DNA from 2 places in the Paenibacillus andongensis genome. Region 1 is predicted to be linked to the other one. Evidence: riboswitches for the same ligand, from Rfam matches in the RefSeq annotation. Region 1 holds a riboswitch; the other holds the start of a gene.

Evidence for each region. Region 1 has a riboswitch for S-adenosylmethionine ahead of NYR53_RS23180 (hypothetical protein). Riboswitches for the same ligand answer to the same signal wherever they lie in the genome.
Region 2: another riboswitch for S-adenosylmethionine. It lies ahead of metA (homoserine O-acetyltransferase MetA); the one in region 1 lies ahead of NYR53_RS23180 (hypothetical protein).

The regions. Positions count from the first base shown of each region.
Region 1 covers NZ_CP104467.1:5,096,973-5,109,681, forward strand. The annotation lists gene NYR53_RS23135 (response regulator transcription factor) at 1-504, opposite strand, end outside; gene NYR53_RS23140 (GNAT family N-acetyltransferase) at 619-1,173, opposite strand; gene NYR53_RS23145 (GNAT family N-acetyltransferase) at 1,452-1,901, opposite strand; gene NYR53_RS23150 (GNAT family N-acetyltransferase) at 1,930-2,439, opposite strand; gene NYR53_RS23155 (DoxX family protein) at 2,574-2,942, opposite strand; gene NYR53_RS23160 (VOC family protein) at 2,964-3,389, opposite strand; gene NYR53_RS23165 (sigma-70 family RNA polymerase sigma factor) at 3,620-4,498, shown strand; gene NYR53_RS23170 (hypothetical protein) at 4,769-4,942, opposite strand; gene NYR53_RS23175 (hypothetical protein) at 4,946-5,554, opposite strand; SAM riboswitch class I at 5,778-5,905, shown strand; gene NYR53_RS23180 (hypothetical protein) at 6,003-6,536, shown strand; gene NYR53_RS23185 (MBL fold metallo-hydrolase) at 6,690-7,436, opposite strand; gene NYR53_RS23190 (Lrp/AsnC family transcriptional regulator) at 7,562-7,990, shown strand; gene NYR53_RS23195 (hypothetical protein) at 8,193-8,402, shown strand; gene NYR53_RS23200 (AAA family ATPase) at 8,578-9,078, opposite strand; gene NYR53_RS23205 (sugar phosphate isomerase/epimerase family protein) at 9,604-10,476, opposite strand; gene NYR53_RS23210 (alpha-L-fucosidase) at 10,479-11,741, opposite strand; gene NYR53_RS23215 (ABC transporter substrate-binding protein) at 11,854-12,709, opposite strand, start outside.
Region 2 covers NZ_CP104467.1:6,197,501-6,210,209, reverse strand. The annotation lists gene tyrS (tyrosine--tRNA ligase) at 1-1,116, shown strand, start outside; gene corA (magnesium/cobalt transporter CorA) at 1,190-2,125, opposite strand; gene NYR53_RS27730 (hypothetical protein) at 2,428-2,655, opposite strand; SAM riboswitch class I at 2,902-3,030, shown strand; gene metA (homoserine O-acetyltransferase MetA) at 3,132-4,076, shown strand; gene NYR53_RS27720 (aminotransferase class I/II-fold pyridoxal phosphate-dependent enzyme) at 4,114-5,280, shown strand; gene NYR53_RS27715 (trans-sulfuration enzyme family protein) at 5,280-6,452, shown strand; gene mqnC (cyclic dehypoxanthinyl futalosine synthase) at 6,589-7,725, shown strand; gene ytxC (putative sporulation protein YtxC) at 8,197-9,138, shown strand; gene thrS (threonine--tRNA ligase) at 9,594-11,528, shown strand; gene NYR53_RS34365 (3D domain-containing protein) at 11,716-12,369, shown strand; gene NYR53_RS27690 (hypothetical protein) at 12,455-12,583, shown strand.

The DNA of each region.
Region 1 (12,709 bases):
CATTCCAGGATGTGTGGACAAAAGCTCTATGATATCAAACTCTTTTTTTGCCAATGAAATTTGTAGTTCATTACAGTAAAGTGCTCGCTCTGAATAATCAATGACCAGATCGTCGCTAAACTTTACCAGAGATTTCTTTTGACTCCGCAGTTCTCTGCGTAAATGTGCCTCTACTCTAGCGCCGAGTTCGTGGATGCTGAACGGCTTTTGAATATAATCATCTCCTCCAGCCTGAAAACCGGATATTTTATCCGCATCCTCTACACGAGCGGTAAGAAATAATATAGGACAAGACACATAACTCCGGATCTTCCTGCATATGTCGAGACCATTCATCTCAGGCATATTGATATCCAGCAAAACAATGTCCGGTTGCTTCTCTACTTGCCGCAAGGTCTCATTGCCATCCTTTGCCGTCAAAACGAGATACCCGTTAACTTCAAAATAATCCGCCAGCATTTTTCGAAGATCAGCTTCATCATCAATTATCAATATTTTTTTCATTTTTACTGGCCTTCTTCCCGAATATTTACTCCCACATTCGAACGAGGACTCCTCGGCTTCCCCCTCTCAAGAGTGAGGCGTTCAGCTATCGTTCCGTTAATTAATCAGTTGTCATCAAATAATATTGAGTTTCTCAAACTCCTCTTTGGTTTGTCCATACACGTACTCGTTGTGATGCTTGCCCATAGTAAAAATCATTTCTCTGAGTACCCCTTCTTGAACGAATCCAAGATGCTCCTGCAAAGCACGTGACCCCTCATTGAAGGCATAAACATAAGCATTTACCTTACGGTACCGTAATTCTTCAAAGTAATAACGAAGCAATATCCTTGTTGCGTCAGAGGCATATCCTTTTCGCCAATGTTTACGGAAGATAGCTACACCATATTTAAAGGTACCATTACGTGTGTCACAACTGCTTGCCGTTATACTTCCAACAAGAGTTCCATCGAGTGCTTCAATTGCAAGAAATACATTATCGCCTTCGGAAGATTTAGATGATGTATGTTCCGCCCACGACTTTGTTCCATCTTCAGATCTCGGAAAATGTATAAAATCGCACAGTCTTGCACCTTCCGAATCTTGGTCATTCTCATGAAATGCTTTCCAGTCCGATGGCATCACAGGGCGTAATCTGACTTTTGAACCAGACCAAATATTACTCAGCATTTTATATTCCCCTTCATAGGCTTTTAACCTAATTTTACTATCCTTGCACGGAGAAAATCCCATTTTAATTAAACTATCCTGAGCGTTACTTAATCAAATAAGAAAAACGGCTTACGCCGTCCTTGAATACGAGGGTCTATAAAGTTGACGCAAGGCAAGATGCGCTTAAGACGTATAGGCTTTAAACATCCGCTTACTTACGTGTTGTTGTATTTTATTGCCTACTTGTCCCCTCCTTCTCCCGCGAGGCAAGCTCCTTCTCTATCGTTTCTCGTTTGTTAGTCCTCAAATTTTTTAATGAAATTTTTTTGGTCCTTTGTAAATATATAGCCTCGTCGTTCGTAGAATCGGTGAGCATGTACTCGACTTGGGTGGGATAACAGTTTCATCCCAGAAAATCCATTGTCCTTTCCCCACTGTTCAAGACGCTCAATCAACATGCTGCCCTTACCTTGATTTCTATAAATTTTTTTAACAACAAATCCCAAGACATTTACTAAAGAGTCGGAAAAAAGTAATTCGTACGGGCTTCCATGAATGTATCCTATTACCTCGTTGTTTTGTTCGTAAACAAAAATGATATCTTTAGTATTCTTTGAAATGATTTCAATCTTCTCTTTTACTTTCTCTTTAGAAAATACATTCAGATTTGGGTTAAAATCTTGATTCAACAAATAAATATCGTGATAATCAGTTACCCTAATTTCCCTGACATTGGTTTCTCTCATAATTGAATGCCTCAATTCATTGTCCATTTTAGACGTTAATCGCAAATAAGCGGACTTCTTCATCTGTACCCGCATAACGGATCATGCTTTCAAAATGCAACCCCAGTTTTTCTAATAGTTTGGCCGACGCATGATTATCTTCAGAGGTAATAGCCACAATGCGTTTTAGCTCTAATACTGATTGTGCATAACTCATCACTTCGGAAGCAGCCTCAAAGGCGTATCCTTTCCCCCAGAACTTAGGAAGAAAAGCAAATCCAATATCTGCATCTTCTAAGAAATCTCTTTTAACCAATCCGCAGATGCCGATCGGAATGCCTCCATCCTTCAGCTCCGTCAAATAAAATCCGAAACCCAAACGGGCATACATGTCTAGAGCTCCTTTTAACATATAGTCCCGTGCGTCATCGATGTTTCTCACGCCTCTATCGCCTATGTACTGGATCCAAGAAGGATCGTTCATTAGCTCAAGGATAAAAGCCGCATCCTCAATGGTTTGGTGACGAAGAATTAGCCGTTCTGTTTCTAGTACTTTCATTGTAGATGCCCCCAAACGCTTAAAATAGAATATGTATAATTATAACAAAGAAAGAGCACCCCCGTACCACAAGAGTGCTCTTTCATTCGTAGCCGACAAAACCAGTCGCCGAAAACAATAGAGATAATGCTTTCTTAAGATAAAGGAAGAATCAGACCATCTGCATTCATAATGGTTAGAATGATGATTAGCGCAGTAAAAACGATGGCCGGTGCTGTTTTGCTGATTGGATCTTTGACCCTGAAATGCGCGAGACACGCCAATAACATAGTGACTCCAAGCCAAATGCCAGCCCATGCAACCGCCCCTACATACCAGTAGCCGATGATGAGTAATGCTGCTCCGACTAACTGGACGATACCTGTGACGACACGAAACCACTGTGGTAGCCCAAGATTCTTGAAAATATCAACCCAGTATTTGGCCCCTGCGATCTTGGCGCCTCCTGAAAAGGCATAGTATAAAACTAGCAGACTTTGAAGTACGATGGAAAATACAGTCATATGGATTTCCTCCCTAATTGATTACTGGCGACCTTTTGTAAGGATTCGGAACGTGATGCCGAATTTATCCGTAACATTGCCATAAGCGGGGCTGAAGAAACTAGCTTGAAGCGGATTGTTCACTTGACCATCTTCCTTCAATGCTTCAAAATATTGGGTAGCTTTATCTTTATCGTTGGTTTGAACAACTATGGTGATTTGTGTTCCCTTCTCGTAGGTGCTTCCTGTGATATGATCGGTAATCTGTAGTTCCGAATCGCCGATTTTCAAGATAGCGTAATTAACCCAGTCCTTCTTTTCCGGAGGCAGTGGAGCTTTGGGATCTTCCGGCATGTCACCGAATCGCAGCATATAGGCGACCTTGGCATCCAGTGCCTTTACGTAAAAATCTATTGCTTCCTGGGCACTTCCATTCATTTCAAGAAAAGGTATCAAACAAGTACTCACAATAAACAACTCCTTAGTTTAAATGTTCTTTCAGGGGCACCCCGGTATTCTTCCTATGATCCGGTTTCCCTTGTCACTTACTATGTCGTAAGTCAGCGAGGAAACGTGACGGATACGGGTGAAATTTTTTTAGGATGAGTAAAATGCAGATTTCGTACATCTCCCTGTCACGTTTGCCCAGTTTCGTACGACATATAAGTAAAAAGGAACCGAAGGAAGGAATATGATATATGAACGATCATGAATGGCTTGTGGAACAATTCGAGGCGCATCGAAATCACCTGCAAAAGGTGTCTTACCGGATGCTCGGATCTTTAAGCGAAGCGGATGATGCTGTACAGGAGTCATGGATTCGTCTTAGCCGCACCGATACTAGAGAGGTCGAGAATATGGGGGGTTGGCTGACAACGATAGTCTCTAGGGTGTGTCTGGATCTGCTGCGAAATCGTAAATCGCGGCGTGAGGAGCTTACGCTGGTGGATGTACCTGAACCGGTTAATAGCCGTCAGGACGAAAGCAATCCTGAGCACGAAACATTGTTGGCCGACTCTGTTGGTCTTGCGATGCTGATGGTCCTTGGAAATTTGAATCCCGCCGAACGCATCTCATTCGTATTGCACGATATTTTCGCCTTATCTTTCTCGGAGATCGCCCCGATTATAGGGCGTAACGAAGTTGCAGCCAGACAACTTGCAAGCCGTGCACGCCGTCGGGTTCAGGGAGCGAAAGCGACTGCGGATTCAGAGGATTTCAAGCGAAAACGGGAGCTTGTAGATGCTTTCCTAGCTGCGTCGCGTTCTGGAGATTTTGAGAAGCTTCTTGCGGTATTAGATCCCGATGTTGTGCTCCGACAAGACCCTGCGTTTCCTCCGGTCGCAGCATGGCCAGTTGTTCACGGTGCGGAAGCTGTGGCCAAGGGCTTCGCTGGTCGCGCTCAGGGTGCACGGCCGGTGCTCGTGAACGGATCTGTAGGCGTGGTTGTTGCTCCTCGCGGTCAAATGCTTTTCGTACTCGAACTCAAAATTGTGAATGGCAAGATCACCGAGATCGACATGATTGCCGATCAAGCGCGCGTTCGCCAGCTCGACTTAGCAGAAATGAAGGATTGATGGGTCAGATTCAAAGAGCTACAATAACATTAAATATGAATACAAAGCACAAAAACGCACTGTCTTCGACAATGCGTTTTTGTGCTTTGTTGAAGATCATGTCTTTACTGCTTTTTCCATCTGAAACAGCCAAAGGTGTATTGCCTAAAGTAACTCATAACCAGGAATAGCACTCATACAATTTGTTCTCACTCTCAGTAGGATTCAGTTTTCTCACGAATGCTCACTTATTCGCAGGATCTCACCTTTGCCAGCTATGCGGAAGTGTAGCTAATGTTTTAGCATTTCGGAATTGTAGCCGGGGCTAAGGTTGTTATATCTGTTGAATAGCGGTTCCCACGGTGCGATGACAGCTGTTACCACTTTATGGATGAAAATCGGATCGTTCAATGCAATTTGCTCCGCCTCACTATCATTTCTCGTAATCTCTTGAATTGAGTTCATTGGCTATTCAAAATTAACTTCCTTATCTAAAATTATTTCTTTTGGCGGGTTTTCCATTGGAATAGCATAGGGTTTTAAAGCAAAACTTATTTCGCTAATATTATTCGGTAGTTGCGGGGTGACCAGATAGCGTACTTGTGCTTGTCCGCCACCGCCATGAGAACCATTTCTGCGAACTTGGTACTCTTTGCTCCCTTTCACTTCTAAAAGCAATTGTGGACGAATATGACCAATATGTTCGCCATTTTCGAGAAGCTTTATTTCAAGAAATATAATGCTTCCATTTTTATGTTGCATCGAATGTGTTAATTGGTACTCAAAATCATCAACGATGGATTTCTGCATAATTGGAATTACACTAAGTAGTTCCCCTGGTTCATCAGGCATTACAGAATAGCTACCTTCATTAAGGCTATGGATTAACCAATTAATTTGCGGTATATCCATTTCGTAACTTGACGCCCACTCTTGTATAATTTCCTTCGATGGGAAGAATCTTTTACCTTTAGCAAGACTTTTCCGCTCCTTTAAAAGTCTTATTAGACTTTCGTCAATAGATCTAAATTCCTCGTTATATTCGTTTAGCATCGGTTTAAATTCACTCCAAGCCATGTAAGTCTCATTCCTCCCTAGGGGACGTGATAGTTCTTGCCCGAGTTTCATCACAATTCGAACACTAATAATATTAACACATATTGGAAGTATGCTGCCCGTTAGTTGCATTCCAACTCATTATTCAACTAGTATCGCATAGTCATGATTGAACAGGGAATGTGAAATCCCTTGACATCAGAATGCTTTATAGTAATATAGAAATAATCGAATATGTTGAATTTTCTTATCAAGAGTAGGTGGAGGGACTAGCCCGATGAAACCCGGCAACCGACATACCTTTGTCAAACAAAGGAGTGCACGGTGCTAATTCTTGCGGAAACGCTGCTAAGTGAATCCGGGAGATAAGAGCGAGGATATGACTTTGAATTTATGACCTTTCTCTGACTCCAGAGAAGGTCATTTTTGCTTTCATGAACTAACTAAATTTGTGTAAAGGAGGGACAGGATGCCGATCACGACTCCTGACAATATTACTATGGATGAAGCTGTCGAGTATCACCAGGATATTCATCCCCTTCGTATTACTTTGCTAAATTTGGAAAAAACGGCGATTGGTCTTTCTTTTGAAAGTTTGCAGCAGTGTAAGATTACCCGAATAGAATGTTTTCGATTTGACAGTGAGCTTGCAGAAAAGCTGAAACTTGGTCATGGGACAGATGATTTCTGCGGGATAATTGCAATCTCTACAAATACGGGAGCAGTTGGCTTAAGGAAATTTGCGATCCCTTGTAAAAGCCTGAAGTTCGATTTGACTATGTGGGCTGCTCTTTTTCAGCGAATCAAGGGTCTGACCTTGATGGAGAGCATGAACTACGCACTACTAAAGCAAGAGGCATGGGGACCCGTGAGATTCGAATTAATTGAGTCAGTATTAGTGGAACTAATTGGACAACTTGCATTAAAAAACTACGAGGATCAAAGATACTTCTGGGATCGAGCATACTTATTTGATCATACGCAAGCGTACATCTCTTTTTAAGAGATTGTGGTACGAAGCTCAAGGAGTAGCTTTCGAGGCTGCTGCTCCTTGTTTGTTTTCCTTTAACTTACGAGATAAACCAGAACGGGATAACCCCAGAAGTAATCTTCATATTTGAGGTATGAATACCATTCGCATTCAATATATTTGGGGTCATATCCATTCACCGTCATTCGGAATAACGACTTTATTGAGTAAATTTTTTGAGGATAATTTACTGCGTAGCATCTCGCGTGTTATAAGGCAATGATTGATCGTATCCATATGAACAGCAACTACACGAGTATATGGCGCGTATGCGATAAGCTCGAATACGTCATCTTCATCCATCGTAATCGCATCGCCGTTCACGAATCTTGCCCCTCCAGCGTTGATAATTGTCATATTGGGTTTATAGGTAACAAGTGCGGTCCTCACATCCTCACACCAGATCGTATCTCCCGCGATATACAGTGTGGGCTCCCCCTGTGCCTGAAAGACAAAGCCGGATACCTGCCCCATTTTCTGACCAATTTCACCAGTTCCATGCTGGCCACCCGTACGATGAATGGTTATTCCCTGGAAGTTCACGGAGGTTTGAATCTCCGTTATATCTGTAAATCCAGAAGAGCTGATAGCATCCCTATCACCATGCTGGCATAATATTGCCGACGACTTGGGTAGCATCCGTGTTGCCGTTTCGTCCCAGTGGTCGCGGTGCAAATGCGTTACGAGGACAGCTTTCGGAGCGAGCCACGCGTCCAGCGCGCCGGGCAATGGGACGAGTGGATTGCGCCGTTCGTTACTAGAATTGGCGATCGGCGGATTGACTCCCTGATCACTGAACATAGGGTCGATTAAGAAGGTTGCTCCTGCATATTCCAACCATAAAGTCGCATGGCGAATGAGTTGAATGTTCATTTAAATACCCCCTGAATGGTTCATTAGTTATAATATTGATGATAGCATCGGCCCAGCGTCAGATACATAACTTCATGAACGTATTCAGTTAGATTTACTTTCACCTTGAAAGGAGAGCATGCCAAATGGCCAATCAATCAATTGACGATATTGACCTGCAGATTTTGCAAGCTTTGCTAAACAACGCGCTCCTCACCCACAAGGAGATCGGAGAGATTGTTCATCTCACTGGACAGGCGGTTGGTGCACGAGTACGCAAACTGCAAGATCTAGGAGTTATCGATGGGTATACGATTCGTTGGAATCCCGAGAGAATCGGGCTCAACGTTCACGCCTTTCTAATCGTGTTCATGAACTCGAATCAAGCGCATCAAGCCTTCCGTAAATTCGTCCATTCGGCCGAGTCCGTGACGGAGGTGCATCGCGTAGGCGGAGAAGGCTGCTATTGGCTATGCATTCGGACCAGCGACGGTTCCGAGTTGAACAAGCTGTTGGAGGAAGTTCTGAAGTACGGAAATTATAAGCTCAGCCTATCAATTGAGAAGATCAAATAGCTCCGTTAGTTCAATTGAATTTTTTTCAATTTGGACCCAATGGTCTGCCTGGCGTTATGAGTCATTCTCATTCCGCTCTTTCGTTTTATGCTTTCTTCATTTTGATTTATTCCTGATGCAAAGTCCATAACGGGGTACGGAATAACCAAAAGCTTCATATCATGACATCAGGCCAAATAATTAGGATGCGGGGTTGGATGGTATGATAGCAAACGAATGGCGGCAACCCGAAGCCGTTGGAAATGTCGGAACGGTATGGCCGCCCGGGATTACCGGTGTCAAGATCTATGGGAGCCTTCCTCCGGGAGTGCATTTTATCGGACCGGTACATGGTTATTTCCATTTTCCAAATCACATGATTGCACCAATGTATCTAGGATTTTCGAGTGTCGGCACGTATCTGTATTATTAGAAATTTGAGGCCGCAAGGCCGCAGAGCCACCGACAACCTCTATTGCACCATCCTGCCCTTTCAATTGAAAAAGAGGAGCTGCATCGACTGCAAGCTCCCCCCGCTATCTATCGTTATCGTTAGGTAATCATTTTAAGCTGTCGAGCCAGTTACTAGCATTTTTTATAAATAAACCCTAAAACATCCGTCCACGTACCCATTCACTTATTTGAAAAGCCACTTCATTTACTCCTGTTTCAGAAGTATCAACGGTCGGCATTGGTGGTGTGTATGCATTGTCAGCATTTTCAAGCAACCATTTGGCAAAGGATTTATGATCTTGAATCATTTCCTCTGACCAGTTCCTTGCACGTAATCGTAATTCACGGGTTTCATCGTCACAATGTAAGTTCAAATAGTAAATATGCTTGAAGTATGGATAATCCTCACACTTTTCAACATCCCAAGGCATCATGGTTCCACATATGATAGATACACGTCCGCTTTCAGCGATATTTCTAGCAACACGAAGCCAAATATTTTGAATTTTGCTCCAATCGTCTCCAACAAATGGATGAATAGCATCAATGTCGAAAATATCAACATCTGGTAATAACCCTCTGAGATCCTTAATAACTGTTGTCTTCCCTGAACCACTTGCACCTGTTACTATAAACAACGGTAATGTTTCGTCCATAATTCTTCCCCCTTGAAATGTTATAAATTATTTTCTACCTTAGGAGAAAAACCAAATATTGTAAAGTGAAAGTTTGAGTTAGCTTGCTACGATATGAGAAAAACGGCTTAAGACGTATAAGTTTTAAACACCGCTTGCTTACGTGTTGTTGCATTTTGTACAACATTTCGCATGCTAATTAGCGTTTTTCGCGTCATTGTTGCATTCCACATACAACAATTTCGGCCAAAATCCGCTCAATCTCACAAAAAAGGGATAAATTGTTGTACATCATACAACATCTGCAGCAAACCCAGAAAAAACCAAGGAAATTGTTGTACATTGTACAACTTGCCTACTTGTTTCCTCCTTTCTCCCGTGAGCCAGAAAACGAAACCACTGGAGAAATTAGTCACTTACCGAATGGCTATGCATATATCCACATCCTCATTCGGCTCGACCAAGTCTGTCGCTAACGCTGCTAATCAGAAGAAAAAACAGCCAATCCATTCTGGACGGCTGCTTTCTCTGCTTGAAGTCTTTCACCTACATTTCATTCCACAATTTCCTTAAGTTATTCATGCCAATCCGTGAACCGATTTCGCAGTCTTCCATCCCTTCGAATTCTACGGTTACATAGCCGTCATAGCCCGAGTTTTTGATCAGTTTTATGATTTCTCTGATCTCGATATCCCCATGGCCAACAATCGCGCCCCGTAAGTAATTGCCGTTTGTAGTCCTGAACCAGTTCCCTTCTCCTGGATCTTGATAGTACGGTCTGAAATAAAAGTCTTTAAAATGGATTAAGGACGCGTAAGGCAGATTTTTGCGAACACCGACAAGCGGGGCTTCGTCCACACACATAAAATTGCCTACATCCAATGTAGTTTTAAAATTATGGCGGTTCACTTCGGCCAGCACACGCTGCACCCGGTCACTTGCCTGCACGGAGAAACCGTGATTTTCAATTGTTGTCGTAATGCCGTAGTTTGCCGCATAGTCGGCAATAATTTGGCTTCCGCGAACGATGAGCGGTAAACTGTTTTCAAAGTACTCGATTGTCATTTTCTCCGGAGGCAGTGTGAAGGCGGTAACATCATGGCGCATATGCCTCATGCCTAATCGATGCACGAGATCAACGTGCTGCTTGACGCGCTCCATCTCCGCTTCGAACTCTTCTTCCGTCTCCTGCACGAAGTTAGCGGGAATGGAATAATTCGATAAGTCGATGCCGAGCGAACTCGCCTTATCCCTGAGTGCATCCGCCAGCTCTAGGTTATCCACAAGCGTATAGCCATAAGGAACGAGCTCCAGATGCTCGCCGCCGTTGTCTTTCACCCATTGAACAACATCCAGAATGGTCATTTTTTCCGACTTCAACGCCGGCAATAAACTATATGAACTAAGCCCGATTTTCATCTTCATACCTCCGAGCATTCATTAATTAGTCCGTTTACCAAGTAAGCGGCAAATTTGCGCACGATCGGTGTCGCTGCGCACGCGGTAAACCGGACTCTCAGTTCGCTTGTCTCTACCGCTGCAAACTTGTCGATTTTTTTGTGGCCGATGGCGCTTCCACTTACAAGCTCCACCCACTCGCCCTTACACTTCGCTTCGAGTACATATTCCCGAACCCGTTCGCCATGTGCGATGTCTTCCATCAATATCACATGGTCGACGGATTGCTCGCCATCCAAATGTAGGGTTACTTCCATGCCTTCCCCAGTTGTGACAGCTAGCGGAGCATCAAACCGGCGACGGATTTCATCGCCCAGTTCGATTACACGCTGCACGTCCACATCCGGCAGTAAACCGCGGTCATCGGGAGCTATATTTAACAGCAGTGTCGCGCCATGCCCCACTGATCGGTAATAAAGATCCATCAAGTGTTCCAAGCTATGGAGGCTGCTCTCGTCATCCGGATGCCAAAACCAGTGACGTTTGCGGATCGGCACATCGCACTCCGCAGGCACCCAAGACGAAGTTCCTTCCATCCAAGTAAGCATGTCGCTTGTGAACATGCTCTCTCTAGCGCTTTCCGCCGTATTCCAGCATGGGTATGGGGCGACGCCGTCTTCGTTTCCAACCCAGCGAATCGTAGGCTGTCCCATATTGAACACCATCGCATCCGGCTGGTACTGGTTAACAAGTCCGATAATTCTTTGCCAGTCGTACTCCCGTCCCTGAGAGCCCGCCCCATCAAACCACACCTCGACAAGCGGGCCGTATTGTGTCAACAGCTCCGTCAGTTGTTCCACATAGAAATCGTCGTATGCCGCTTTGTCCGAATAGCACGGCTCATGGCGGTCCCATGGCGACAAGTACAAACCGAACTGCAAGCCTTCCTCCCGGCAGGCATCGGACACTTCGCGGACAACGTCCCCTTGTCCGTCTTTCCATGGGCTCGACTTGACCGAATAGTCGGTTGTCTTCGTTGGCCATAAGCAGAACCCGTCATGATGCTTAGCCGTCAAAACAAAATATTTAAACCCGGCCTGTTTGGCCGTCCTCACCCACTGGTGCGCATCCAGCTGCGCTGGATTGAACTTCTGCGGTGAGTCCGTGCCCTCTCCCCATTCTTGATCGCAAAACGTGTTCATGCCAAAATGACAAAACATGCCCAACTCCAAGTCCTGCCAGGCCAATTGCTGCAGGGTCGGTTTTGCTAAAACTTCAGTATCCATGACTGAGCCACACTCGCTTTCTTTCAAATATGATCTTCGCTTTATGCTATAGCAGTCAGAAATCGCATAGTTCCGCCATCCGATCAGATCCGAAGGCGGAACATAGTTTGCATTACTTTTTGGCAATTGCCTTTTGATAGATTTCGATATACTTGCCTAACTGCAGGCCGTCAAAACCTTTTACATAGCTATCCCAATCTTTCTCGATGTCTTTGCTGCCCGTAATGAACTGCGCCATGTTCGACTTAATGTAATCGCGAATTGTCGTTTTCAGTTGGGCTGCTACTTCCGCATCTTCCAGTGCGATGAACACGCTGGACGGGTACATTTGCTTCGATTGGAAAGGCTCATATTTCGCCGATTCACGCTTCAGTCGAACTTCGTATGCGCCTTCAGCAAGCGGATCTTGAAGGGCTGCCCACGAATCGCGGTATTGGAACGTACGGAGAGACGGACCGATCTGTTCCCAACCATCGTTGTGCGTCGTTTTAGTATCAGCACTCGGAATAATGGCATATTTCGCCGGCTTGCCATTCATGTCTTGCTCGCCGTCCTTCGCTTTGCGCCATCCTTGGTTCTCCGGCCCGTGCTCCTCAAGTACGATCGCTTCTTCCGTGTACAAGTAATCAGCCAATCGAATTGCGGCAATTTGCTGTTCTTTCGTCGCTTTATTCGTTATCGCCATCTGCGAGCTGCCCACTCCCGCAAAATACCCTGCTTGCTGCACACCATTCGGTCCTTTAAGCGGAGGGACGGTTACATACTCTTTATGGCGCGGATGTTTTTCGTCCGGCGAGTGCGCGTAACTGATCAAAGCAGTCGTTATACCTCCCATCACATTTGCGTCCTGGCGGTTGCCCAACTGCTGAATCGCATCGGAATTTTGCGTAAATGACGCTGGATCGATCAGTCCTTCCTTGTATAACTTGTTCAAATACAACAATCCCTGCTTCCATTCTGCCTTATTT
Region 2 (12,709 bases), 1.1 Mb from region 1:
TTAAAAGTGAAGCTCGGCTTAGATCCATCTGCACCGGATATACACATTGGTCACACCGTTGTTTTGCAGAAGCTGCGTCAATTTCAAGATTTGGGACATGAGGTTCAACTGATTATTGGAGATTTCACAGGGCGCATTGGGGATCCAACCGGAAAGTCGGAGACACGTAAACAGCTGTCAGAGGATGATGTTAAGCACAATGCGCAAACGTATCGGATGCAATTATCCAAAATATTAGATTTGACCAAGACCACTTTCTACTACAATTCATCCTGGCTTGGAGCGCTTAAATTCGATGATGTACTGAAACTGGCAGGTAAAGTAACGGTTGCGCGCATGCTGGAGCGGGACGATTTTGCCAAAAGATACGCAGCTAATCAGCCGATCCACGTTCATGAGTTTTTCTATCCCTTAATGCAGGGATATGACTCCGTTTCTCTTGAAAGTGACATTGAGCTGGGAGGAACTGATCAAACTTTCAACATTTTGATGGGCCGAACGCTCCAAAGTGCTTATGAGATGAAAGATGGACAGGTAGCGATTCTAATGCCGCTGCTCGAAGGCTTGGACGGTGTTCAGAAGATGAGCAAAAGCTTGCGAAATTACATTGGCATCGATGAACTTCCTAACGAAATTTTCGGCAAAACGATGTCGATTCCGGATTCGCTCATGACCAAATACTACGAATTAACAACGGCCATCTCGAATGATTCTTTGGATGATCTCAAACGAGGGCTGGAAGCAGGTGACATCCATCCGAGGGATGCCAAGATGAAGCTGGCTAAGGAATATGTGCAGATGTATCATGGTGCGCAGGCGGCAGAAGAGGCAGAGCAGCATTTCATCACCGTTTTCCAAAAGAGAGCTTTGCCCGAAGACATCGAAGAAATGACGCTAAACATCAGCCAGCTGGAAGAAGGCAAAATCACCATCATCAAGCTTCTCGTTTTACTAGAACTGCAAGCTTCCAACGGGGAAGCAAGACGCAGTGTGGAACAAGGGGCAGTGAAAATCAATGAAAAGAAGATCACGCATATACATGAACAAATAACCCCACAGGATGGGGATATTATTCAGGTGGGGAAACGGAAATTCGTTAAAATTAAGCTCATTTAAACAACACAAAAAGGGCTCCTTGATAGCATTACTGCTTCAAGAAGCCCTTGAAATTTCCACTTTCATAAGGTATCTATAGCCATTCTTTTTTCCGAAATAATACATACATGCCTATGCCCAATGCACCCATGAACGCCAATACAATTTCATCGCCATGAGCCACATGAAGACCGAGAATGTTATCAAAATTCATCCCGAACACGCCGGTAATGAATGTCAAAGGCATGAAGATCGTCGAAGTTGCTGTGAAAACACGCATGATCTCATTCGCTCGGTTAGCGACGCTAGACTGATAGGCTTCTCGTAAGTTGCCCATGAGATCGCGCAGCGTATCAAACGTATCCACGATCTTTACGGCATTTTCATAAATGTCTCCGAAATATTTTTGCAGCTGATGGTCGATCAGTCTAAGCTCTTTCTTGCCAAGTGTTCCAATCACATCGCGCTGAGGAACTAGCACTTTTTTGAGCCATAGAATCTCTGAACGAAGACCGATAATTTCATTCAAATGCGACTTCTTCGTTGCTACCAAGATATCTTCTTCCAGCTTTTCAATCTTGGCCTCGATACGGTCACCGACCGCCACATAATTATCGACGACAAGATCGACCAGATGGTATAGAAAACGATCAGCGCTGTTTACTTCCTCTTCCCAGAGAAAAGGTTTCAAAGCTCGAAGTTCATTAATTTTTTGTCTAGTAACGGTAATAATGACATGTTTGCTTAGAAATAGATTAAGTGCGCGAAGGAAAATTTCTTCATCATCAAATCGAATACTATTAATAACGATAAAATAATGCGAATCGTAGAACTCAATTTTGGGACGTTGTTCCTCTTCGCTTAAGCAATCCTCCACGGCCAAATCATGAAGATGGAACAAAGGTTGAAGGATCTCTAAGTCCTCTACCCCTGCATCAATCCAATAAAAGCCTCTTTCTGGAGGTGTTAGGGCGACAGTCACGTCATCAACCAACGTAAAAATGCCATTCTGAACCCACCGTGTTTTCATCTGATCCACCCCTTTGAATGGAATCAGTCGGTTAGTTCATCAGTTAGAGCAAGGCTCCGGATGAAGGAATAACCGACTGCATTCCTACACTATTAAATTGTTCAAGATCCTTGCAGGTTCTACTCCTCGGTTCTCCGTCCAAACGTATGCCCTCCTTTTTCGTCCGTGTCGAATACTTGTCTAGTATAACCCTTCATATATTACGTTTCAAGCCATAAAAGTTTGCAGAAATTGGGTAAAGTGTCGTTTAGATAATGTATGGAAATAACACGGAGGCGGTGTCAAAAAAATAGCCACCATGACTACATGGCGGCTTTCAAAATTTTGTTTTTAATTTCTTTGTAAATCTCAATTAATTCAGGATCACCACGCTGCAGCAGTTCTTCTTCACTGTTAGCACCGTAGATACGGCATAACAGGGCTGCGGCATCCTCAGCTTGTTGTATGGTTGGTTTTGTGGTTTCAATGAGGGCGAAAAAGCGATTCAATGAAGCAAAAGCGGAGAAGCTGTCGATCGTTTGGGTTGACATAGGTGACCTCTTTTCATGGTTTATCAATAGAATGTTGTTATGTATATGATTGTTTTAATGGTTTAATATCATATAACCCGTTTTTATGATTGCTTAAACATATTAGTTTGATACATTTTGTATCGATTTTATTGTAAGTGGACAGACCGATGCAATTTCTTTGCTCTAACTTCTCTAGACAATCATTTCATGCCTTGACTTTGGTTGAATTTATAGTATGATAATTTTAATCGCATACGTTACATTTTCTTATCAAGAGTAGGTGGAGGGACTAGCCCTATGACACCCGGCAACCGACAAACCTTTGCAAGCAAAGGGATGCACGGTGCTAATTCTTGCGGAAACGCTGATTAAAGCGAATCTGGGAGATAAGAGAAGGACATTGACTTTGATTTTCCATGGCCTTTCTCTGATTCCAGAGAAGGTCATTTTTGCGTTTAATACCCATTTAAAACTTATGAAGAGGAGTGAACAGGATGCCGATCAAGATTCCTGACAACCTGCCTGCCAAAGAAATTTTAAACCAAGAGAACATCTTCACCATGGACGAATCTGTCGCGTATCACCAGGATATACGTCCACTTCGAATTGCATTATTGAATTTGATGCCAACGAAAGAAACGACGGAGACGCAGCTGTTGCGCTTAATCGGGAATACGCCATTGCAGGTGGAATTCGTGCTTCTGCATCCTAAAACTCATACTTCTAAGAACACTTCCGTTGAGCATTTGGAAATGTTTTATAAAACATTTGACGATATTAAAGATGAAAAGCTGGATGGTATGATTATCACGGGGGCTCCTGTTGAACAGATGGAGTTTGAAGATGTGAATTACTGGGAGGAATTGACGCAAATCCTGAATTGGAGTAAGCATAACGTCACTTCTACTCTGCATATTTGCTGGGCAGCTCAAGCGGGCTTATATCATCATTTCGGTGTGCGAAAGTTTGCGCTCGATACTAAGATGTTCGGTGTATTTCCTCATACCGTTCAGGTACCGAATACAAAGCTGCTGCGCGGCTTTGATGAAGTCTTTTATGTACCGCAGTCGCGTCATACGGATATTCGTCGTGAAGACATTGAGCAATGTCCGGATTTGGAGATTTTATCGGAATCTGAAGAATCCGGTGTTTATATCGCCGCAACGCGAGATGGAAAGCATATTTTCGTAACCGGACATTCGGAATATGATGCTTGTTCATTGAAATGGGAATACGATCGGGATGTCAGTAAAGGGCTTTCCATCGATATTCCTAAAAATTATTACCCGAATAATGATCCGAGCAGACAGCCTTATAATACTTGGAGAGCTCATGCGAACCTGCTTTTCTCCAATTGGTTGAATTACTATGTCTATCAAGAAACGCCTTTTGAACTGAACACGAACATCAACGAAAGCTTGGCAAGCTCGCAATTGTAATTCGAACCCATATACCCTTAAGGAGGAACTCCCTTTGTTGAAAATCGAAAGTCGTCTCGCCCAAATTGGCTCTATTCAAGAACCCGTTACTGGAGCTATCAGCTTCCCAGTCTACCAAGCTACTGCTTTCCGTCATCCGAAGCTTGGGCAAAGTACAGGATTCGACTATGCACGTACCAAAAGCCCGACTCGCAAGGTGCTCGAGGATGCTATTGCTCAACTAGAGTCAGGAGATGCAGGCTTTGCTTGTTCCTCAGGAATGGCTGCGCTGCAAACCATATTCGCTTATTTCAGCCAAGGAGATCATCTGATTGTTTCCTTGGATTTATATGGCGGTACGTATCGTCTGCTTGAGAAAATCATGTCGCGCTTCGGTGTGACCGCTACGTATGTTGATACGAATGATTTAGATGGGCTGGAAGCGGCGTACCAGCCGAATACCAAAGGGCTTGTCATTGAGACACCGACGAATCCGCTGATGATGATTACAGACCTTGAACTTGTGTGTACATGGGCTCGTAAGAAGGGTATCGTATCAATTGTCGATAACACGTTGTTAACACCATATCTTCAACGCCCTATTGAGCTTGGTGCTGATATCGTCATTCATAGCGCAACCAAGTACCTCGGCGGTCATAATGACGTACTCGCTGGTCTCATCGTGACCAAGGGCAAAGAACTCTCAGAGCAGATGGCTTTCCTGCACAATTCCATTGGTGCTGTGCTTGGACCGCAAGATAGCTGGCTCCTTATGAGGGGAATGAAGACGCTTGCGCTTCGTATGGAGCGTCATGAGCAGAATGCAACGGCCATCGCGAAGTTCTTATTGGAACACCCGCTGATCGGTGAAGTTTACTACCCAGCACTTGAAACACACCCTGGTTATGAAATTCAAAATAAGCAGTCGAGTGGAAACACGGGCATTTTCTCTTTTAAAGTAACGGATGCGAGACTGATTGAACCGATTCTTCGTCACATCCAGCTCATTGCTTTCGCGGAAAGCTTAGGCGGTGTCGAATCACTTATGACCTATCCGGCTGTGCAAACACATGCAGATATTCCACTCGAAATTCGTCAACAAATCGGTGTAGATGACCGTCTTTTACGCTTCTCTGTTGGCATCGAGCATATTGATGATCTGATCGCGGATCTTTCGAATGCCCTCAGCAAGGCGCAAGCCGAATTGGAAGGAGATTCGCTGTAATGAGCCATCCACAAGATGATAAACGTAAGCCGCATGGCAAATTCGCAACGAAGCTCATTCATTTCGGTGGAGAGATCGATGAAGCGACAGGGGCATCCAGTGTGCCTCTGTATCAAGCCTCGACCTTTCATCAAGCCGACTTAGAAGTCTCGCCAGAGTATGACTATACGCGTTCTGGTAATCCAACCCGACAAGCTTTGGAAGACTACATTGCATTACTCGAAGGCGGTACACGCGGCTTCGCTTTCGCCTCAGGTATGGCGGCTATTTCATCAGCTTTCATGCTGTTGTCGCAGGGTGATCATGTTATTTGTACCGAAGATGTTTATGGTGGTACTTATCGCCTGCTGACAACGATTATGAATCGTATGGGTGTTGAGTCAACATTCGTTGATATGACCGATATAAGCCAAGTACGTGCAGCGCTGCGATCTAACACAAGAGCCGTATTTATCGAGACACCTTCGAATCCGACACTCCGAATTACAGACATCGCCGAAGTTGCTACTTTTGCTAAAGAGCACGATTTGCTTACGATGCTGGATAATACGTTCATGACCCCTTACCATCAGCGGCCAATCGAGCTGGGTATCGATATTGTGCTGCATAGCGCAACAAAGTTCCTCGGCGGACACAGTGACGTTCTTGCTGGGCTAGCTGTAGTTGCTAATGACAATTTAGGTCGCAGAATGAAACAAATCCAGAATGGCATGGGGAATGTGCTCGGCATTCAAGATTCTTGGCTGTTGATCCGTGGGATGAAGACCTTGCGAGCTCGTATGGAAATGTCCGAAACTAGTGCCCGTAGATTGGCAAATTGGCTTTCAGAGCAGCCTGATATTGATGTTGTTTACTACCCTGGACTTCCAAACCACCCTCGTAGAGAAGCTCATGAAAAGCAGTCTTTAGGCTATGGAGCGGTTGTTTCGTTCGATGTTGGATCCGGCGAGAAAGCGAAAAAGCTATTAAGCAAAGTACGTATTCCACTTGTTGCGGTAAGCTTGGGCGCAGTGGAGAGTATCTTATCCTATCCGGCTATGATGTCACATGCCTCGATGCCGAAGGAAGTTCGCTTACTGCGCGGCATTACGGACGGTCTTGTGCGCTATTCGGTAGGGCTTGAAGATATCGAAGACATTATTGAAGATTTGGAACAAGCCCTTCGCGGTTAGACCTCCATGAATTCGAAAATTAGTCATATTTCAAATGGCATACACCTTGGTAAAAGCAGCATATTGCTGCTTTTTTGGCATGAATATGGTACGATGAGTGGATACAAGCTTTCAGAAAGTAAAGGAGTGAGTAGCTATGAAACCGATTGATCGCATCTTAAATAAAGCACAGTCAGGCGGACGAATTGATGTAGAGGAATGTATTACGCTGTTCGAATCCGATCAAATAGAGAAGATTGGCGACACCGCCAATCAGATAATGAAGAAATGGCATCCCGATCCCATAACGACATTCGTCATTGGGCGGAATATTAACTATACGAATATTTGTGACGTTTATTGCAGATTTTGTGCGTTTTACCGTCCACCGGGTTCATCAGAAGGTTATGTATTGCCGGATGAAACCATCTTCCAGAAGATCCAAGAGACGCTGGATGTAGATGGGACCGAAATCCTTATGCAGGGCGGCACGAATCCGAATCTTCCATTCAGCTATTACACGAATATCCTTAGAGAAATTAAGAAACGTTTTGACATTACAATGCATTCTTTCTCACCGGCTGAAATTATGAAAATGAAGGATGTTTCGGACGGTTTATCTCTCGAGGAAGTCGTTCGTCAATTGCACGAAGCTGGACTCGATTCTTTGCCAGGTGGCGGTGCAGAAATTCTAGATGATCGCACTAGACGCAAAATTAGTAAGCTAAAAGGTTCATGGCGCGATTGGATGGACGTTATGCAAACCGCTCATAAAATTGGAATGCATACGACAGGTACTATGGTTATCGGTTTTGGCGAATCCATGGAAGAACGTGCGCTTCATATGCTGCGTATCCGTGATGCGCAAGATGATGTCCTGTTCCAGAAGCTCAATACACCAGGCTTCCTCGCTTTTATTCCGTGGACATTCCAACCGGATAATACGAACATGAAGGCTGAGAAAGTCACGCCTGAAGAGTATTTGAAGACGTTGGCTATTAGCCGAATTATGCTGGATAACATTCCTAACTTCCAATCGTCGTGGGTGACGATGGGACCTGAAGTGGGCAAGCAAACGCTAAGCTATGGCTGTAACGACTTTGGAAGTACGATGATTGAGGAGAACGTGGTCTCCGCGGCGGGTACGACACACAAGGTCAACGTTAACTCCACGCTGCAAATCATTCGCGAAGCAGGGAAAATTCCAGCACAGCGCAATACGAAGTATCAAACATTGCGAGTGTTTGACGATGAGTCGCTCGTTATTGATAAAGATTTCGTGATGCAAAACTAAACGAATGTCATTTGGAGAGCAGCTACGGCTGCTCTCTTTTGTTTTAAATGCACATGCATTTACTTGGACAAGTTGTGAAAAAATTAATGTAATTTTCATGTTTGTTTTTGAAAAAAGAGTATAATTGAATTAGTTCACAATTTAGACAAAAAAGATGGGAAGTGATTCTTGTGAAATTATTCAAAAATTTTCTTCAAGGATTTTTTTATGCTTTTGTCTCAATTGGTGCACTTCCATTCTTGCTTGTCAAAAGTATTTTTGAATCATACTTAGGATAATAACTACAAAAAAGCCTCCAATTTGGAGGCTTTTTCTTTACAGATAGAAGCTTTTACAAATAAAAAGAATGGATAAACCAATAGATTTGACAAAAAAATGAAGAATGGAAATGGCAAATTGTTCGTTGTATATCTGATTCCTATCGACCATATACTCTTAGGAGGAGGATGTATTGATGAAAGGAGTTAGCCTATGGAACTGTTTGCCATTGTTGTCATGAATGCCGATGAGGCCTATGTACGTTCGCTAAGCGCTCAGATAGAACGTGAGCTGAAGCTTTTACATATCGCTGAAAGTGGAGTAACTGTCCCATTTGATTTACATGAAACACATGCTTACATTCGAATAGAAGTGAGGATGAAGGAAAGTGAAATATCTTCCATTCATAAGGAAGTAAGGGATGGACTAGCTGGCGTATTGGCTGATCATATCATCGCAGAGAAAGAGCTGCTTATTTTGCGTGCTTTGATTGTTAAAGAATTTAAATATGAAGCCATAGACGATTTGGAAGCCATAGAAGGGTACTGTAAGCAATCCATGTGTGTGGAAACTGTAATTGAGGAATTGCCTATTTTGAATGGCAGCTCAGCAAAACTTCGCCGCAAACAAATGTTAACGGAGCAGCTCACACAGTCTCTGGAGGAATCCCCTCGGCTAAGCTTGGATGGCTTCCTCAAATTTCGCTTACAGGATTATACCGAAGAGCTTCGAGAGATAGCTGAGTATGCCATTGATGAATTTATGATGGATCGCCAGTATCAGGAATTTATATCACTATTGCAGTACTTTGTATATATTCAGGAAGCTAAGATCCCTGTTGCTCATCTTATACATAAAGGCGGGCATGAGTTTGTCATCCTGAATGATCAGCTTGAACTCATAGACGCGAATGAATTCGATACAACCTTTAAGTTAGAAGTGCTTGAAAAAGATATTAATTTCGAGGACATGATTGTCAGCACACTCATTACGGTATCTCCGGCAAATATCTACATCCATACGCGAGATCCCGAATTAACGATCATCAAGACGATTAGACAAATATTTGAAGATCGAACAACGGTCTGTTCTTATTGCCGGACTTGTGACATCTTCTTGGGTGAAGCCAAGAAACAAGATCAACTGTCCCCTTGACCTTGAGCATGGAGGCAATTATAATAGGGATCGAAGGCGTTACTATCAAAGACATGAACTTTCTGCAAGAACTGCTCAGAGAGAGGAGACTAGGCTGCAATCTCCTTCAGCTATTCAGATCGTTTACCCCTTTGTAGCCGTATTGTGGAATTCGACCTGACTAGCAGGATCGTTAGTATACAATACCGGAATCATTCCCGTTACCGAATGCTGATGAGGATTCGCCTTACCCCTATGGGCATGCAGCGAATCGAACTAGGGTGGAACCACGAGCTGAGCGCACTCGTCCCTTATGGGATGCAGTGTGCTTTTTTGCGTTCAAAAATGTACTAAAATCGGACTTTGAGCTACGCTCAAAGATCCCAAAGCGGAGAGACTTTGAGTTGTGCTCAAAGATCCCAAAGCGGAGAGACTTTGAGCTACGCTCAAAGATCCCTATATTAGGAGGAACAAACATGGTTGTACAAGTGAAATTACCAGATGGCGCGGTTAGAGAGTACGCGGTTGGGACGACCATTGAACAAGTGGCGGAATCCATTTCATCCGGACTGAAGAAAAATGCGATTGGCGGCAAAGTTAACGGGAAATCCGTGGATCTGTCGTTCTCTCTGGAAAATGATGCAGACGTAGAAATTCTAACACTCGATAGTGAAGCGGGATTAGAGATGTATCGTCACAGCACAGCGCATTTGATGGCTCAGGCGATTAAACGTATTTATGGTGAGAAAGCTGTTAAATTAGGGATTGGACCTGTCATTGAAGACGGATTTTACTATGATATCGATTTGGAAACACCGCTTAATCCTGAAGATTTGGTGAAAATCGAGAAGGAAATGGAGCGTATTTCAGGTGAGAATTTGGCGATTACTCGCCGTGTTGTTTCCCGTGAGGAAGCGATTCGCATTTTCACTGAAATGGAAGATCCGTTTAAGCTGGAATTGATTCGTGACCTGCCGGAAGACTCGGTACTAACGATCTATGACCAAGGTGAATTCTTTGATTTATGCCGCGGGCCGCATCTTCCATCAACAGGCCGAATCAAAGCATTCAAATTATTGAGCGTTGCCGGTGCTTACTGGCGCGGAGATGCGAAGAACAAAATGCTGCAGCGTATTTACGGCACTGCTTTCCCTAAGAAAGCGCAGTTGGATGAGCATTTGCATCTATTGGAAGAGGCGAAGAAACGTGATCACCGTAAGTTGGGCAAAGAGCTTAAAATGTTTGCTTTTTCACGCGAGGTTGGGCAAGGATTGCCGCTTTGGCTGCCAAACGGTGCTAAATTAAGACGTACAATGGAACGTTATATTGTCGACCTGGAAGAGCGTTTGGGTTACCAACACGTTTACACGCCAGTTCTCGCTAATGTTGAGTTGTACAAAACATCTGGTCACTGGGATCATTACAGCGAGGATATGTTCCCGAAAATGGTGATGGACAACGAAGAGCTTGTTCTACGTCCAATGAACTGTCCGCATCACATGATGGTTTATAAAAGCGATATGCGCAGCTACCGTGATCTGCCGATTCGAATTGCTGAGCTTGGCACTATGCACCGTTATGAAATGTCAGGAGCTTTAACAGGTCTACACCGTGTTCGTGCCATGACACTGAATGACGCTCATATTTTCTGTCGTTTGGATCAAATTAAAGAAGAGTTCTCCCGCGTTGTGAACTTGATTCGTCAGGTTTATGCGGATTTCGGAATTACAGACTACCGTTTCCGTCTCTCCTATCGGGATCCTAAGGATACTGAAAAGTATTTCCAAGATGATCAAATGTGGGAAACTTCCCAACGCATGCTGCGTGAAGTTGTAGAAGAGTTAGGGCTTCCTTTCTACGAGGCTGAGGGTGAAGCTGCCTTCTATGGTCCTAAACTTGACGTTCAAATCAAAACAGCACTCAAGAAAGAAGAAACACTTTCAACAGCGCAAATTGATTTCTTGCTCCCAGAACGCTTCCAGCTTGAATACACAGGCGAAGATGGTCAAAAACATCGTCCAGTCGTTATTCACAGAGGGATTATCAGTACTATGGAGCGTATGACAGCCTTCTTGCTTGAGAATTTCGCTGGTGCGCTGCCAACTTGGTTAATGCCTATCCAAGCCAAGGTCATTCCGGTGTCTCCGGCATTCGAAGAATTCTCGAATCTCGTGACTGAGCGTCTACGCGAAGCTGGTATTCGTGTTGAAGCAGATAATCGCAATGAGAAGTTGGGTTATAAGATTAGAGAAGCGCAGTTGGAGAAAATTCCTTATATGCTAGTTGTCGGTGAAAACGAAGTGAAGAGCGAAAGCTTATCTATTCGAAAACGTGGTCAAGGGGATCTAGGTACCCATCCGATTGAACAAGTCATTGGCATGATTAACGAGGAAATAAGCAAGAAGCTTTAAGACTCATAACCTATAAATGAAGCAGAGAAGATATTCTTCTCTGCTTTTTTGTTTTCAAATTCAGTTAATTGGGTATGTATAGGGGAGCGTGATTAGGGCACCTTAAACAGTGAGTCTGCATCCGAAGGTTTAAAGGTGGTAGGTATTGGACAACCTGCAATAGTAGGGGAGGTATTAAATAATAGTAATGTTAACCAATTTTTTGACTCAGTCTAAATGGTTTAGTGCGTCGATCATCGTTGTTCTGATGGCACTTTTCGGACAAGAGACGACGGGCAAAAGCAACCAAAGCTACACGACGGCAAATACCGTCACCCATATACAAGATCAACAGCAAAAGGTTATTCTGGCCAAAACGGCACCTGTTTCACAGCCGGTCGGGCAAGAAAACCTGCAGCAAATCAACTATCGTTATGTTCCGAAGTTAGACTCAGATTTGTCCAAGCTCAAAGCAGTCGAAGTGACAGCCACCGGTTATTTTGCAGGTAAGGAATCAACAGGGAAAAATCCGGACCATCCTGAGTATGGGATCACGTATTCAGGTATTAAAGTAAAGCGGGATGATAAATCCTTATCAACGATCGCTGCAGACACGAGCGTTTTCCCGCTTGGAACTGTCTTGTTTATTCCCGGTTATGGCTATGGCGTTGTTGCAGATACAGGAAGTGCAATTAAAGGTAAGAAAATTGATCTGTATTTCGACACAAAGGATCAGGTTTACAAAGAATGGGGCAAGAGGACGGTTAAAGTATTTATCGTCAAAGAGGGACAAGGGAAAGTGACCGAGCTCATCTGGAATCAACTAAAAGATGAGATAATCGCACCTACCAAAGCCCTTTAACGAAAAGCAGCTTTTCAATATGCGAACATTTCCAACATAAAATCTCCTGTTTGGGAAAACCTAATCTTACAGGAGGTGATTGAACATGGCTAAGAACAAGAATAACAAGAATAAAAATTTGAGCTCGAATGTAGCTCAAGACGTAGAATTTGCTGCGGAAACATCGGTAGCGAACAAGCAGCAACAAACGAATACTCAAAACCAAAATAAATAATGAACTATCAATAAGCTTAAAAGCAATAAAAGAACAGAGATCTGAAAAGGTCTCTGTTTTTTATTGCTTTTCAACATCTTCTATTTTCGATATAATGTAACAAAAACTAACATTTAGGTTCCTATT